Regions from separate parts of the Colwellia sp. MB3u-4 genome, predicted to be linked through region 3. Evidence: predicted binding sites of a transcription regulator. Region 3 holds the regulator's gene; each other region holds the start of a gene.
The links. Region 3 encodes FNR, which switches genes on or off when oxygen is low (the NO sensors DNR and NnrR bind a similar motif). Its sites were predicted from a motif close to TTGATCTAGATCAA; they were not measured.
Positions count from the first base shown of each region.

Region 1: ccmA (cytochrome c biogenesis heme-transporting ATPase CcmA) is a predicted target of FNR. The motif match lies at 2,225-2,238, and genes of this name have one in related genera.
Region 2: H4J61_RS02740 (DUF3149 domain-containing protein) is a predicted target of FNR. The motif match lies at 3,480-3,493, and genes of this name have one in related genera.

Region 1 is NZ_JACGVE010000068.1:215,280-220,853, reverse strand. It holds gene hemH (ferrochelatase) at 357-1,373, opposite strand; gene H4J61_RS04655 (glutathione peroxidase) at 1,382-1,960, opposite strand; gene ccmA (cytochrome c biogenesis heme-transporting ATPase CcmA) at 2,320-2,991, shown strand; gene ccmB (heme exporter protein CcmB) at 3,003-3,686, shown strand; gene H4J61_RS04640 (heme ABC transporter permease) at 3,691-4,446, shown strand; gene ccmD (heme exporter protein CcmD) at 4,436-4,669, shown strand; gene ccmE (cytochrome c maturation protein CcmE) at 4,681-5,193, shown strand; gene H4J61_RS04625 (TetR/AcrR family transcriptional regulator) at 5,383-5,574, opposite strand, start outside.
Region 2 is NZ_JACGVE010000065.1:27,057-32,630, reverse strand. It holds gene nudE (ADP compounds hydrolase NudE) at 1-238, shown strand, start outside; gene cysQ (3'(2'),5'-bisphosphate nucleotidase CysQ) at 235-1,053, shown strand; gene H4J61_RS02755 (YceI family protein) at 1,147-1,728, shown strand; gene H4J61_RS02750 (YheU family protein) at 1,887-2,123, opposite strand; gene H4J61_RS02745 (hydrolase) at 2,120-3,091, opposite strand; gene H4J61_RS02740 (DUF3149 domain-containing protein) at 3,275-3,406, opposite strand; gene H4J61_RS02735 (tetratricopeptide repeat protein) at 3,824-4,561, opposite strand; gene H4J61_RS02730 (ATP-binding cassette domain-containing protein) at 4,660-5,574, opposite strand, start outside.
Region 3 is NZ_JACGVE010000079.1:603,691-609,264, forward strand. It holds gene uspE (universal stress protein UspE) at 1-726, opposite strand, end outside; gene fnr (fumarate/nitrate reduction transcriptional regulator Fnr) at 900-1,619, opposite strand; gene H4J61_RS12045 (sulfite exporter TauE/SafE family protein) at 1,698-2,360, opposite strand; gene ccoS (cbb3-type cytochrome oxidase assembly protein CcoS) at 2,364-2,609, opposite strand; gene H4J61_RS12055 (heavy metal translocating P-type ATPase) at 2,606-5,005, opposite strand; gene H4J61_RS12060 (FixH family protein) at 5,019-5,519, opposite strand.

The DNA of each region.
Region 1 (5,574 bases), on a different contig from region 3:
GTATTTTAACCAGCACAGCTAAGTAATAACATAATGAAATGGGTGCAAGCGAGTAGAATAATGCAAGCGCATATTGACCAGCGATATTAATTAATTATTGGGATTGGAGATAACGCGAGCATAGACGGCTTAAGCCACCTCAGAATAATCGATTATTTATTTTAATGACGAAGATAAACAAGAATTTAAATAATTGCCGAAAAGTAAACGACAACTATTTAAGTTCAATAGCTAAATTCAATAGTTAAGTTCAATAGAAAAAACTACTTAAGCACAGCTGCCTAGCTGAGCAATAACCAAGCCATATGATGCTAGCAAGATAAGGCTTGTTATCTATAGCCTTTGAAGCAGAGTACTTAATTAATATGTGGTTCTATTAATTCAAGCATAACGTCAATGTGGGCATCATCATCATTTAGTGCGGGAATATAATGATATTTTTCACCTCCCGCATCAATAAATACGTCTTTGTTTTCGTGTACTAATTCTTCTAAAGTTTCTAAACAGTCGGCACTAAATGCCGGGCTAATAATCGCTACATGCTTATTGCCATCTTCAGCAAGTTTTGCCAAGGTTTCATCTGTATAAGGTTTAAGCCACTCGGCTTTACCAAAACGCGATTGAAAGGTCATAACATAATCATCTTTACTTAAGCCAAGCTCTTCAACCACTAAACGGGTGGTTTTATGACTAAAACAATAGTATGGGTCGCCCTGCTCTAAAAAATACTTTGGCATACCATGATAAGAAAAAACTAACTTATCTGGCTTACCATGTTCAGCTATATAGTTATTAATGCTGGCCGCTAATGCTTTAATGTATAAAGGTTTGTCGTGATAACCACTTTGAAAATGGATACTGGGGATCCAGCGCCATTTTTTAATTTTATTGAACACAGCATCAAAGGTTGCCCCTATAGTTGGACCCGCATATTGTGGATACAAAGGGAGAACAATAATATTGTTAACACCGTTTTTTTGAAAATTTTCTAAAGCATCACCAATCGATGGATTACCATAACGCATAGCCACATCAACCATTACGTTATCGCCATACTTTGCTGTGAGTACTTTCTCCACTTTGGCTTTTTGTTGCTTACTAATCACTAACAAAGGCGAACCTTCCTCAGTCCAAACCGTTTCATATAACTTAGCTGATTTCTTTGGCCGCACTCGAAGAATAATGCCATGTAAAATCACAAACCAAATCAAGCGAGGAATTTCCACTACTCGTGGATCAGATAAAAACTCGCCCAAATAACGCCTAAGTGCCTTTGGTGTTGGGCTATCGGGTGTGCCTAAATTAGTTAATAATACGCCCGTTTTTGTCGTGCAATCATGAATTTTTTTACTTTGGCCTGCATATCTTGACATAATTCTCTCTATAATATTTCGTTAATGGCATTGATAAAAATGTCTGAATCAGGCTTTACGCGGCTGTTGAAGTGCTTAACCGTTTTACCATCCGCACTAACTAAATACTTATAAAAATTCCATTTAGGTGCAGTGGTTTTTTCCGCTAATGCTTTAAAAATAGGATGGGCCTCACTGCCATATACATGCACAGGCGATAACATAGTAAAAGTTACGCCATAGTTTACAAAACAGATATCAGCGGTATCTTTTTCGTCATCTTCTTCTTGAAAAAAGTCATCTGAAGGAAAGCCAATAACCACTAATCCTTGCTCTTGGTATTCTTTATGCAAAGCTTCGAGCGCTGTAAATTGTGGAGTAAAACCACAATGACTAGCCGTATTGACAATTAACATTGCCTTACCCGCCGTTAACTGACAAAGATCAAGCAATTCTTTAGCATGCAATTTTTTTTCACTGTGTTGCATAAATGCTAAACATTGTGCTGAAGGGTCGATGTTAATGTTTTTAGTGATATCGACTTCGGCCTGCGCTTTAACGGTAAAGCTTGTTAAAGCAATAATGCTAATCAACAATAAATTTTTCATGAGCTTCCTTCTTAAGGCTATTTCTGCCGACATATTATCGTAATTATCTCAGCAAAGGAATTATCCGTGCTGATGATAATGTGCTATGTATTGTATCCGCTATTATACGAATTGGAGCAATAAATTGATCACTTATTAAAAATTAAATAGCCTTATTAACAAAGCGGTGCGGAAAAACTGTTACTCAGCTTTATTGAACGATATAGTAGCCTGCAATGTGTTTGCAGCAATTATAATAAAACCTGAAACACGCATTACAACCTAATGACATAAATCAAAAGCTAGTCGGTTAATTAGGTTATTATCATCTCAATAGTGCCATGACCCCATGCCTACACGTAACAATTAAGTGAAAAAGTTTGTCCAGATTACACAGCGAAAACACAGTATTTACGCCGAACACCAATAGCTTACTAAGTGCTAGTAAATTAGCTTGTATACGTGGCGACCGCCTGTTGTTTGAAACGCTTGATATTAACATTACCGCAGGCGATATTGTGCAAGTTGAAGGGCCAAATGGTGCTGGAAAAACCAGTTTGTTGCGTATTCTTTCTGGGCTTTCTCAACCCTATGAAGGTACGGTTTATTTTCAAGATGAAAGTATTACGCAACACCGTGAAGCATTCCATCAAGATTTACTTTATTTAGGTCACTTACCCGGTGTTAAAGACGAGATGACCGCACAAGAAAATCTCGAGTTTAATCTGGCTTTACATGGCCTAAATACTGAAACAGCCGAGGCGACATTAGCAGAAGTTAACTTACTTGGCTTTGAGGATGCGCTAGCTGCTCACTTAAGTGCAGGACAGCACCGTCGAATATCTTTAGCTCGCTTATGGCAAAGCCAAGCTAAAATTTGGATTTTAGATGAACCCTTCACCGCTATTGATAAGTTAGGCGTGGAAAAATTAGAACAATTATTTTTACAACATGCTGACAACGGTGGCTGTGTGATATTAACCACTCATCAAGATCTCTCTTTACCCGCAGAGCGAGTAAAGAAAGTCACTTTAGCTTATCGTTTTTATTAGGGTCATCATTTATGACACAAGTTTCTTACCGCGCGGCCTTTGGCTTAATTGTTAAAAGAGATCTGATGATCGCTTTTCGTCATCGCGACGACATTATTAATCCTTTATTGTTCTTTGTTATTGTCGTCACGCTATTTCCGTTAGGCGTTGGCCCAGAAAGTACAACGTTATCACGCATTGCCCCAGGCATTATTTGGGTTGCGGCTTTACTCGCCACTTTGCTATCACTGGACAGATTATTTAAGTCTGATTACGCAGACGGCTCACTAGAACAAATGCTATTAAGTCCGCAGCCAATATTTATATTAGTGCTGGCTAAAATTGTTGCACATTGGTTGCTTACTGGCTTACCATTAATACTTATTGCGCCACTGCTCGCGGTATTACTGCATTTAAATGAGCACAGTTATGGTGCGCTCATGCTAACACTATTGCTGGGCACGCCGGTATTGAGCTTGCTTGGCGCTATTGGCGTTGCTTTAACCGTTGGCATTAAAAAAGGTGGGGTATTACTCAGCTTGTTGGTACTGCCGCTGTACATTCCCGTACTTATTTTTGCCACTAGCGCAATCGATACTGCGGCAATGAACTTACCTTATAACGGACAACTTGCTATAATCGCGGCAATATTTTTTGCCTCGTTAACCTTGGCCCCATTTGCTGTAAGTGCAGCGCTGAAAGTGAGTACAAATTAATATGATGTGGAAGTGGCTTCACCCTTACGCAAATCCTGAGATTAGCTATCATTTTGCGGGTAAAATATTACCTTGGTGCGCGCGCCTAGCCTTTGTTTTTTTAGCTATTGGTATTACTTGGGCCTTACTATTTGCCCCTGCTGATTATCAACAAGGTGATACCTTTAGAATTTTCTATTTACATGTACCTGCGGCGATGTTGTCTATGGGTATATACTTAGGCATGGCCATTGCGGCGTTATCTAGCTTAGTGTGGCAATTAAGACTTGCTGATGCCACAGCGGCTGCCATGGCACCTATCGGCGCGACTTTTACTTTTATCGCCCTCATTACCGGTGCGGCCTGGGGCAAGCCTATGTGGGGTACGTGGTGGATTTGGGATGCCCGACTGACATCTGAGCTGATATTATTATTTTTATACTTGGGCGTTATTGCTTTACATAATGCTTTTGAAGATAAAAATTTAGCAGGCAAAGCAGCCGGTATTCTTGCCTTAGTGGGAGTGATTAATTTACCGATTATTAAATATTCTGTCGAGTGGTGGAACACCCTGCATCAAGGGGCAACCGTGAGTAAGCTAGGCCAACCTTCGATGACTGCAGATATGTTTTGGCCATTTTTGGTTTGTTTTATTGGTTTTGCTTTTTTAGTCACAGCGTTAATCTGCTTACGTTTTCGCAGCGAAATACTCAATCGTAACAGTATGCGCCCTTGGGTACGTGAATTAGTGGCTACTGAGGAGAAAGCGCATGCAGTTTGATAGTTTCAGTGCTTTTATCGCTATGGGCGGCTATGGATTTTATGTCTGGTTATCCTATGGCGTTAGTATGTTGGCTTTAGCCTTATTAGTGTTTTCGAGTATCACGGATCATAAAAAAATTAAGCAACAAATAGCCCAGCGTCAAAAACGCGAAGCAAAATTACGTCAAGCGGCCGAGCTACAAAACACACAACCCCGTGCTGACATCAGTCATAAAACTTAAGAGGTAACCGTATGAATCCCCGTCGTAAGAAGCGATTAACGATAGTCACGTCAATAATCATCGGCTTAGGCGTTGTTGCCGGGCTTGTTTTGTACGCGTTAAGTCAAAATATTGATTTATTCTATAAACCTTCTGAAATATATAATGGCAAACAAGATACCGGTCTTAAAGCCATTAACGGCCAACGCTTACGTATTGGTGGTTTAGTGGTGCCAGGCAGTGTGCATCGTAATAGCGAAAGCTTAAAAGTAAGCTTTAAACTCGCTGATATGAGAATGCCGATTAGCTTCTCTGAGACTGATCCAACCGTTACGGTAAGCTATGACGGTATTTTGCCTGACTTGTTTCGTGAAGGACAAGGTATTGTCGCTAATGGTATTTTAGTCAATGGTAATGTCATTGAAGCGAGCGAAGTATTAGCAAAGCATGATGAAAATTATATGCCTAGAGAGCTGCTTGACGATGCGACTGAAAAGCCGGTTAACTCCAGTTATAGCAAGAATCTGTTAGAAACAACTTACTAGCCCAAACAAACGCAGAACGACAAAGAAAGCGAACTCACTCTAGGTTCGCTTTCTTTTTTGATAAACACTATTATTTTCACCTACTTACTTTCACTACTGGCTTTCCCGACTTACTTTCGCTACTGACTTTGCCAGTACTATTAGCCATGTAAATACCTATACGATAAATTTAACAGTAGTCGTTAAAAACTAAAGCGAATAGCCCTTAGTGAACATGGCAATACTCGATGTTAAATAGCGATTAATTTCTGCTTCAGATAGTTGTTTTTTGGTATTAAATTCCACACGCATCCAACATTCTCCTTTCACCATATTTAAAAACTGTAGTGCCGCAAATTTAGGGGTTGGAATAGCTAATTGTTGCTTGCTGTCGAAATCGGC
Region 2 (5,574 bases), on a different contig from region 3:
ATTAACCTCAATACATACCGTTGCCATGGCGCCCGCATTTTTTGATGCCAGCATGACCATTTTTCTCGCGGAAAATCTTTATACTGAAAAGCTGCTCGGTGATGAGCCCGAAGCGTTAGAATTAATACCTTGGCCGTTAGCCGATTATCGGCAGTTGATGCAAGAGCCAGATTTCAATGAAGCACGCAGTATTGCCGCGCTATTATTAGTAAAAGATCACTTAGGAGGTATTTTATGAGCCCAGAAAAATTATTGTCAGTAGCACTTGAAAGTGCCAAAAAAGCGGGACAAGAAGTCGCGAGTTACTATAAGCATGGCAACTATACGGCTGAAATGAAGGAAGATAATAGCCCAGTGACCAGTGCTGATATGGCGGCAAATGACATTCTAATGGACGAATTAAGAAGGCTAACACCTGATATTCCCATTATTTCTGAAGAAGTGGGGGCGTTAGCACTTGCTCAGCGCGGCAAATGGTCACGCTATTGGCTATTAGACCCTATTGATGGAACCGGAGAGTTTATTGCTGGCAGTGGCGATTTCGCTGTCAATGTTGCTTTAGTGGAAAATGGCTGGCCAACTATTGGTGTTATCCATGCACCTGATCATCAATTAACCTACTATGGCCAAAATCATTTAGGCGCATTTAAAGAAAATGATAGCGGTAGTCATCAAATACAAGTGGCAAAATATGATGGCCAGCGCCGAATTAAAGTCGCGATTAGTCGTCGCCAGGATATTAACTTAATGGGGCAGTATTTAAATGATAAATACGACTTCGACCATGTTGCTTTAGGCAGCTGCTCGCTAAAAAATTGCTTAATTGCCGAAGGTGGTGCTGATTGTTATTTACGGGTTGGGCCAACAGGTGAGTGGGACACTGGCGCTAGCCATTGTATAATTGAACAAGCGGGTGGCAGTATTATCGACAGTGAATTTAAGCCATTAACTTATAACCAACGTAAAACTTTGATGCAGCCTGATTTTTTATCTTTAGGGAATAAAGAGATCCCTTGGCATGATATTATTAAGCCGCACAGAACAACACGCTAACAATCAATAAGAGCCTAAGCAAAAAGTTAATATACTTATTTGCTTTTTAGGCATAAAGGTCAAGGCGAAAGCCTGACACAGATGGAGAACAGAATGCGCCAAACAGCTTTAATGTTAATTACCCTACTTGTGGCTACAATCAGTTTACCTGCTTTAGCTACATGGAAACTCGACAATTCAAGTTCACTACTTAGTTTTACTTCGGTGAAGAAATCGGCTATTGCGGAAAATCACAGTTTTGCAAAACTTGAAGGCGATATTGACGCAAAAGCACAGGTGACTATTAGTGTTGACCTAGCTAGCGTAAATACCAATATTGCCATCCGCGATGAGCGAATGAAAAAGTTCCTTTTTGAAACTGACAAATATAGCTCAGCAAATTTTACGACTCAGCTGGATAAAGAATTAATTAACTCTTTAAAAACTGGCCAAAATCAACAACTCAGTCTTAGCGGAACACTTGATTTTCATGGCCTACAACAAATAGTCACTATTGATGTTAGTGTTGTTAAGCTAAGCGCAGATAAAATATTGGTCAACACGATAAAGCCATTTTTTATTAAAGCGGATGCTTTTAGTGTCGTTGCGGGCATTAATAAACTTAAAGAGTTAGCATCTCTACCGAGTATTGATTATGTCGTGCCGGTAAGTTTTTCAGTTACCTTTACTCGTTAAATTAAAGGTCGTTAAGTTTAAAGGTCGTTAAGTTTAAAGTTCGTTAAGTCTACACTTGGCTAAGTGCAACATTCGTTAAGTTGACACAGCATTACTCTTTATCAAAGGCACTTAATCAGTGCCTTTTTCATTGCAATAAAATGTAGGTACATTTTGTTTTAAGCGCTTTCGTCACTGTCTTCAACCAATTGATCTGTCGGTAAAATATTAACTGTCTCATGTAGTTCTGAGTAGACTAATAGGGCAGAGCCTTGGGTTAATTGCTGACGCACTTGGGTGATTTTATCACTGAGTGATACATCTTCACTACCATACTCAGTACCTTCTCGAAGGACAAAGTTCTCAATAATGGCGTTTAAAGTCTCGGTTGATAATTGTTCTAATGGAATGATCATAAATATCTCGTGAAAAATTCAGGTATACGCTGCTCAAGCCAAAATTGTGGCTTAAGTGGATTTTTACCGGTAATGAAGCCAACATGGCCACCATGAGCACTAATTTCAAAGGTTAATTGCTCTGGTAGAACACCAATAGCGGTGGTGTTTTCATGGCATAAAAAGGGGTCATCGCTCGCGTGAATGATTAAGCATGGTGTGGTTATCTGTTGAAGTACATCTCGACCGCTTGCTTGTTGATAATAGTGATTGGCATCGCGAAAGCCATTAACTGGGGCGGTGATCATTTGATCAAACTCTCGAATAGAGCGAACCTTGTCTAAATGGTTTCTGTCTATATTATTGAGTAAATCTGCATTTATTTTTTCAATGGTGCTGGCTCTAAGCATATCAACTAGGTACTTTTGATAAACGCGCGAAAAGCCTTGATTAATTCTGTCGCAGCAACTTGATAGGTCAAGTGGAGCACAAATTACACCGGCGGCTTGATAGATATTTTGTTTTTGTTCTGCCAAATATTTGGTTAATACATTCCCCCCCAATGAAAAGCCTATAATCGCTTTTTTTGCGGTAGGATAAGTATCAGCAAGATATTGACTAAAGTAGTCAACATCACAAGTTTGACCACTATGATAAGACTTTGCCATACGATTGGGTCGGCCACTGCAACCGCGAAAATGCATTAAAACACCTATCCAACCTTGCGCTTTAATTGCAGATAACATGCCTTTAGCATAATGACTGTTTTTTGAACCTTCTAAGCCATGTAATACGGCGACAATGGGCCGAGAGCACGAAGGGCTAACTTTTTCGGTCCACGCCAAATCTACAAAGTCACCATCGGGTAACTCTAACGTCTCATTTGTGGTGTTAATGGTGTGACCACGCCTAAAAAACTTAGCGGCAATGGTTTGGCAGTGAGGGTTTTTAAGCCACCAAGCAGGGCTGAAAGAACTTTTGGTAAACATAACGTGGTAATAGTGTGTAATGCAAAAAATTATTGTACGTTAAAACACTGTGGATGCCCAATGTTTAGCCATCAATGTACAAGCTTATTAAGCTTAGCGCAGAGTAAAAAACCAAGGCTGAGCCGATAGCATTGATCTTGTTATATGTTGAATCTATATACCTTGACTGTACTCTTGCTAGATTTACTTTTCATCTTCACTAATATGCTTTAAAAAATAATAGACATAAAAGCCACATATACCCAGTAAAACCGCTAAGCCAATAAAAGAATAAAGCACAACAGGGTCGTTGATTAGCATATTTAAAACGTTCATAACTGACTCCAAAAAACATCAAAATAGTAAAAATATTAGATAACTATTGTAAATAATAACTCAGTACTACTTATTGATTTAGATCACATTCATTGCCATTGTATGCTGTGAATATGATGGCTGGAAATGGAGGCTAGCATTGACTTTAGGTATCGATTTTAGGTATTGATTTTAGGTACGGACTTCAGGTATTGATTTTAGGTATGGTTTTTTATGAATAGTAAGAAACAAGCAGGTTAGAGCTTAACCTTTCTATCGCTGAGGTTACTTATTTTTATCATCAAATAGACCGTTAGATAAATAACTGACTGAAAGGCAAAAATAAACCCGCTAACGTTTGTTGCGGGTTTATTTTTTTATTGCAGCCGGTCAACAATAGGTTATTGTTAACTGGCTAATACAGACGAATTTTTTCGCCTAACGGTTTTGCTCTATTAGCGCTTGCCTTAATTTCAGCTCTCTTTGTTGTATTATGTTGCGCTGAAGAGTATCGGCTTTTTCACGGCTGATTTTAATTTCTTCTACCGTTAACTTATGCTCGTCCATATCGCGACTTTTTTCTGCTATACGATAGCCATTTCTAGCGGCAATAATATTCCAGATATACGACATCTCTGTACTTTTAGCGACCCCTTTGCCGTCAAAATACATTAAGGCGAGGTTAAATTGCGCTAGTGCATAGTTTTGATCAGCAGCCTTTTGATACCAGCGCGATGCTTGTAAATAATCTTGTGGTACACCGCTGCCATTATAAATCATCACCCCTAAGTTAAATTGTGCGCGAGGTAAGCCTTTTTTTGCCGCTTTTTCCATTAAGGTATAAGCGGTGTTTAGATCTTTTTTAACGACTTCACCCTCACTATATAACAAAGAAAGGTCAAACAAAGCATCTGAATAATTTTGTGACGCCGCCAAATGAAATAATTCCACTGCTTTTGTTGGATTTTTCATCACGCCGTAACCATTTAAATAAACTAAGCCCATTTGATATTGAGCAGGTGCATATCCTTCTGCTACTAAAGGCTCAAATTGAGCTATTGCGGCGTTAAACTCACCACGATTAAGATCGTATATGCCTAAATCTAAATCTGCGCTGTATGCAAAGTTCTGAGCAAATAGGGCAATACTAAGTACGAGTAAGGTCAATTTTTTCATTTTAATGTCCTATAGTCTGGTGTTGTCGCCATTAAACGCAATGACAAAGTATGTTGCTGTAATGTGTAATTCATAATGTGTTAAGTGTAGCAATAAATTTATAATGCTTGCGACATTATCTCTTCAATTTGCTCTTCAAGGTCAAGCCATTGTATTTCATTGGCTTCTAAGTCTTGTGTCAGCTTTGCTTGGCGTTTCAGTAGTTCGGTTAGTTTGGCTTTATGCTCAGCTTGATAAATGTCACTGTCTGCTAACTTAGCTTCAACTTCCGTTAACTCGTCTTGGCTTTTTTGTACTAGCTTTTCAAATTTATCTGCTTGTTTGCGCAGTGGTGAGGCTTTTTTACGTAATTCGGCTTGTTCTTTGCGTTGTTGTTTTTTATCAACTTGTGGCTCGCTAACGATTTTATTTGCTTTAACGCTTTGCTTTTTATCGTCATTTAACCATTGTTGATAGTCGTCAATGTCACCATCAAAGTCAGTCACGTGGCCGTTAGCCACTAAGTAAAATTCATCGACACACGACTCTAATAAATATCGGTCATGGGCAATAAGAATGATTGCGCCCTCAAAGTCTTGCAGAGCTAACACCAATGCTTGACGCATTTCTAAATCAAGATGGTTGGTTGGCTCATCTAACAGTAGCAGTTGTGGTTTTTCTAGGACAATAAGCGCTAATACTAAGCGCGCTTTTTCGCCACCAGACATAGTGCCGACTTTATCTAGTGCTTGGTCACCACTAAAGCCAAAGCGGCCTAGAAATGACCGTGCTTGTAATTCGGTTATATCGGCCTTTGCCCGTGTAATATGCTCAATGGCACTACTGGATAAGTGGAGTTGCTCAAGTTGGTGCTGTGAAAAATAGCCCACTTTTAAATCTTGCGCACAATAACGCTCACCTTTTAGTAGGGCTAAATCTCCCGCCAGTGATTTTATTAATGTTGATTTACCCGCACCGTTGCGCCCGAGTAAGCCAATGCGACTTCCGGGTACTAGGGTCATGGCAACATCTTC
Region 3 (5,574 bases):
GGTGTTTTCTGGCGCAATATTAAAGGCAGTTGCATGTGCTAACATCGCTTTTTGATGATGTTTTAACATCGAGCGATTATAATCACTGGCATTAAACTCTGGGATTTCTATGGCGATATTTACTGGCGTCCCCGGGAATGAGTTAACTAGGTGTAAATTAGCTTTCATGACTTGGGTCAGCTGTTTAGCTTCTGCAGTGATTTTGTTATTAAGTGCTTTATGTTCTTCCTCTTCACTACCAATGTTTAACGCCGCAAGAATATTACCGTTATCAGGCCACAAATGCTCTTTCACGAGTAAAACAGGGCAAGGACATTTGCGCAGAATATGCCAATCGGTAGGCGTAAATATCACAGATTTGAATTTGTCGTGTTGATGAGTCCCTTTAATGACAATGTCATAACCATTATCGAGTACTTGAGCAATAATTTGCTCAAAGGGACGGTTATGCCATATAACCCGACAATCGATAGAAATTCCGCTTAAATCAAGATCAGCGAGTAAAGACTCTAGCCATTGAGTGCGATCATTAATAACTGATTGGCGCATGGCTTCACGCTCATCACTTGACAGCATGGTGGTCATTTCATAAGAAAAATCATAGATGGTCAAAAATGCGGTAATGCTAGCGCCTGTTTTACGCGCTAATTCTATCGCTCGATTTACCGCTTTCTGCTCTTCTGTTGTTGGGTCAACAATCGCGAGTATTTTTTGATACTTTTCCATGGCTAATTCCTTTATCAATTGTCTACTAGTGTTATAACAATAGTCTACTTTGAGGCAATAATAGTTGTCTTAAATCAAATTATTATGCTATCGGTGATAAATAATATTTCACGCTAAGCATAGCGTGAAATACCTTAATAAGGCAATGTAGAAAAGCAGGTGTTAGCGTGACATTAAAGTGCGGCGCATGCGTTTAATTTGTCAAAACTTAAAATAGTAATGAGTTTACCATCAACGGCAATTAAACCATTTTTATGAAAGCGGTTAAGCAAACGGCTGATGGTTTCAACCGTTAAACCAATATAGTTACCAATATCACTGCGGGTCATAGATAAACGAAACTCAGATGGAGATAAACCACGGGCATGGTAACGAATACTTAAGGTACTGATAAATGTTGCTAGTCGTTGCTCGGCATTTTTACGATTAAGTAATGTTAGCATTTCTTGATCTTCACGGATCTCAGTACTCATCATACGTAAAATTTGTTTTTTTAATTTTGGCATGCTGTTCGATAAATTATCGAGCGTATTGTAAGGGATCTCACAAACCATTGAGGTTTCTAGTGCTTTAGCGAAACTTGGATGTTGAGCATTGGCAATAGCATCAAAGCCAAGCAAATCACCCGCTAAATGAAAACCAGTAATTTGTTCTTCACCGTGTTTACTAATGGTGTAGGTTTTAAATGTGCCCGAACGTATGGCGTATAGCGCATGCATGGGTTGACCGTCGTTAAATATTTGCTCACCTTTATGGATCGGCAGCTTACGGTCGATAATATTATCTAACGTTTCTAACTCTTTATCATTGAGAGAAAAGGGTAAGCATAATTCACTAAGACTACAGTTTTGGCAGTGAATATGTTGATGAATAGTGCATGATTTATAACTCATAATATCCTTTAAAATTTTTCATGATGTACGCATGATTTTTTCCATGACTTTTTATATATAATGTCCATATCAGGTACGTTATATATATAAAATAAGTATAGTATAGATGCCGTATGAAATCACTAAGCTGGCTGCTATCTTTCTAAATAGTGTATGACTCAATAATGATTTAATACTTATGGTGCCTAGTGATACTGAAAGTAAGGCAGGCAAGGTGCCTAGTCCAAAGAAAAACATGATCAAGGCACCATCAAGGGCATCGGCACTAGCCAATGCCCAAGTTAGTGTAGAATATACCAAGCCACAAGGTAACCAGCCCCATAGTGCGCCTAAAGCGAAAGCACTTTGTACGTTTTTAATGGGAATAAATTTTTTAGTCTGTGGTGCTATGTAGCGCCAAATATTTTTACCTAAATGTTCGACGCGGCTTAACCACATAAACCACTGGCCTAAATACAAACCTAATAAGATAAGAAAAACACCCGCAATAGTTTTTAACAACGAAACAGGTAATCCGATATTTTTGGTCGCCATTGAACTGGTGAATGCGACAAGAGCGCCAATAAGACTATAAGAGGCGATACGACCAAAGTTATAGGCCAATATAATGGCGTGTTTTTTATGACGAGAGGTATCAGAAATCGCCGTCGTCAGCATGGTGCTAATACCACCACACATCACTATACAATGGCCTGAGCCTAATAATCCGATGATAAATGCGGAGAAAAAATCAAGGCTCATAAACTATTTTTTGACCTGTGCGTCTGCTTGCTCTGGTGAGGTATTTTTTTTGTCTATCTGTGTTGTTATTGGCGTAGCATTATTGTTTTGATGAATGCTTTTTTTATCATGATCATCTTCAAATAAAATGCTCATGCCTTGCTTTTCTAAATCATCAAATTGCTCAGTTTTTACCGCCCAAAAAAAGAGATAAATACCAATAGCGGTAAGTAAAATAGCAATGGGAATTAATACGTATATCACACTCATTTTTTTAATAACCTTAAAGAATTACTTACCACTAGTATTGAACTGGCCGACATGCCAATGACTGCCATATATGGCGCTATATAGCCCATAACCGCTAATGGCAATACAATGGCATTATAACTAAAAGCCCAAAGGTAATTTTGCTTTATAATTCGCGCAGTATTTAACGATACCTGTCGCAGTGTTTGCACACCTTTGAGTTTATTGTTCAGTAATATCACATCCGCACCACTTTTAGCAATATCAGTGCCACTGCCCATGGCAATGGACAAATGCGCCGCGCCCAATACTGGGGTATCGTTTACGCCATCACCTATCATAGCTACAGCATGCGAGGCTTGCTGTAGTTTAATCGCGTTGACTTTGTCTTGTGCAGACAAATCTGCTTGTACGCTATTAAGGTGCAGCTTTGCTTGTAATTTATCACAGCCTTGTTGATGATCACCCGATAACATGACAGTTTTAATGTTTTCATGATGTAAAAAATCAATTAATGCCTTAGCATCTTCACGCAGACCATCATGTAAATAAAATTCAGCAACTAAGTTATCATCTTGCATTAATACGCACTGCGCACTGTGCGCACTGTTGTCATTATTACTGAGCAGCCATGAGTTTTTACCAATTCTGTAATGCTGATTATTAACCTCACCAGAAATACCAGCACCTGGCGCAACCACCACTTGAGTTGCTGTTTGGCTAAAATCACGAAACTGGCTAAAGGCTTTTGCTAGGGGGTGAGCAGAGTGTGCTTCTAACGCCGCCGCAATAGCCAACACTTGTTGTTGCCCATCTGGAGTGTTTTTATCTGCAAATGCGCCATAAGTTTTGACTGCTGTAATGGTAAATTCACCCGTCGTTAAGGTGCCGGTTTTATCAAAAGCCATCACCTCAATTTCAGGCATAGTTTCTAGCACATGTGCTGATTTAATCATGATCCCTTCACGGTTAAGGCGAGTGGTTGCACAGGTTAATGCCGTAGGTGTTGCTAATGACAGAGCACAGGGACAAGTTACCACTAAAACAGATAAGGTGATCCAAAACGCTTCTGCGGGTTGATGTTGAGACCAATATATTGCGGTAGCAATGGCAACAACTAGGATAAGAGCAACAAAATATTGGGCAATTTTATCGGACAATTGCGCCAATTTAGGTTTATGACTTTGGGCACTTTCACTTAAGCGAATTAATTGGCTTAAAAATGATTCTTGGTTACTGTGGCTAACTTTTGCTGTTAAATTACCATCACCATTTATGGTACCGGCATAAAGATTATCTAGCGTTGTTTTATGCAACGGCAGTTGCTCACCAGAGAGCATGGCTTCATTGATTTGGCTAGTGCCGGTTATTATTTCGCAATCTGCGGGTATGGTTTCACCGGGCTTTATTAAAATAATATCATCGGCTTTTAAATGTGTTGCTGAGATAAAGCGTTCAATGCCCTGTTCAATTTTAGTGGCGGTCATCGGCATTAATTTTAATAAATTTGCCGAGATGTCAGCAGCGCGGCTGCGGGCCCTAAACTCTAGAAATTTACCAATCAGTAATAAAAAGGTAAACATGGAAACAGACTCGAAATACACTTCACCTTGCTGGGTAAATGTAGCCCAAACGCTAGCAAGAAAAGCCAGGCTAATCGCAATAGAGACAGGTACATCCATTGAAAGTTGTCGCGCTTTCAAGGCAAAAAAAGCACTTTTATAAAACGGAAAGGCGCCATAGCTAACAATGGGTAGGGTTAAGAAAAGGCTGGCCCAGCGCAAATACTGTACATTGTACTCAGCCATATCGGCAAAAGCACCAAAGTATAAACCAAACGCGATCATCATGACTTGCATCATTAAAATGCCTGAAATGCCTAAGCGTTTAATAAAGTTTTTTGCTTGTTTTTTATTGGCCTTTTCAGCTGTACTGGCTTTAAAGGGGAGAGCATGATAGCCAATTTTATCAATTAAACTCAGTATCTCACTGAGTTTTACTTGGTTTTCTTGCCACTGGACTGTTGCTCTTTGTGTCGTGGCGTTAACATTAATATTATTAACGCCAGCGAGTTTTCTGATTTGCATTTCTATTAACCAAGCACATGCTGAACAACTTATACCTTCAATGGTTAATATAGTTTCTTTAAAACCATCATGATAATAAGCAAACTCGTTTTGTAAGCTTTCATCATCCAGAATTTTATTGCGTTGCAGTTGTTCAGGTATTAATACTTCGCCTTTTTGTGCTGGCGCACTGCGAAAACGGTAATAGTCAGTTAAATTGTTCTCGACAATCGTTTGTGCTACCGCTTGGCAACCTATGCAGCACATAGGTTGATTAATATTTTCAATACTCGTGGTTAAATTAATGCCATTGGGTACGGGCTCACCGCAATGAAAACAGTCTAGGTTCATTAAGCTTGGCTCATTAATTTGCTTGGGCTGTGTCCGGTGCTATCGCAATAAAATCGGATTGAGGTAGGGTGATCACAGCTTGAATTTTCCAGTGATTTTCAAACGGAGTGATGGTTACCTGCCATTTACCGGCCACATTTTTATCAGCTTCAAAAATATGGGTAAAGTTACCGTTGCCATCAGGTGTTAATACTAAAGAAAAATCTCTATCCGCTAGGGTTGGGTGATAAAAATTGACATTAAGTAAGGGAAATTCTTTTTCAATACCCGTTGGGCGAATAATAAGCTGATCGTCAACAAGTTTTAAACCAAAGCTCATCCCAAGCTTTTGCGCTTGTTTAATTTTACCCAATTCAAGGTTAATCGCTTTACCTTTTTTATAATAATCTCCAACGACCAGAGTGTCAGGATTAGTATTGGCAATAATGAAGGTGGCAATGCCGGCAACTACCACGGTAAAAGGCAATATAAATACAAACCATGCCCAAGGTTCTCGGTACCAAGATGTTTTCATGAAAATTTCTTCTTTGCTGAGAGAATGAGTATTATACGACTATTCTTAAGTGCTA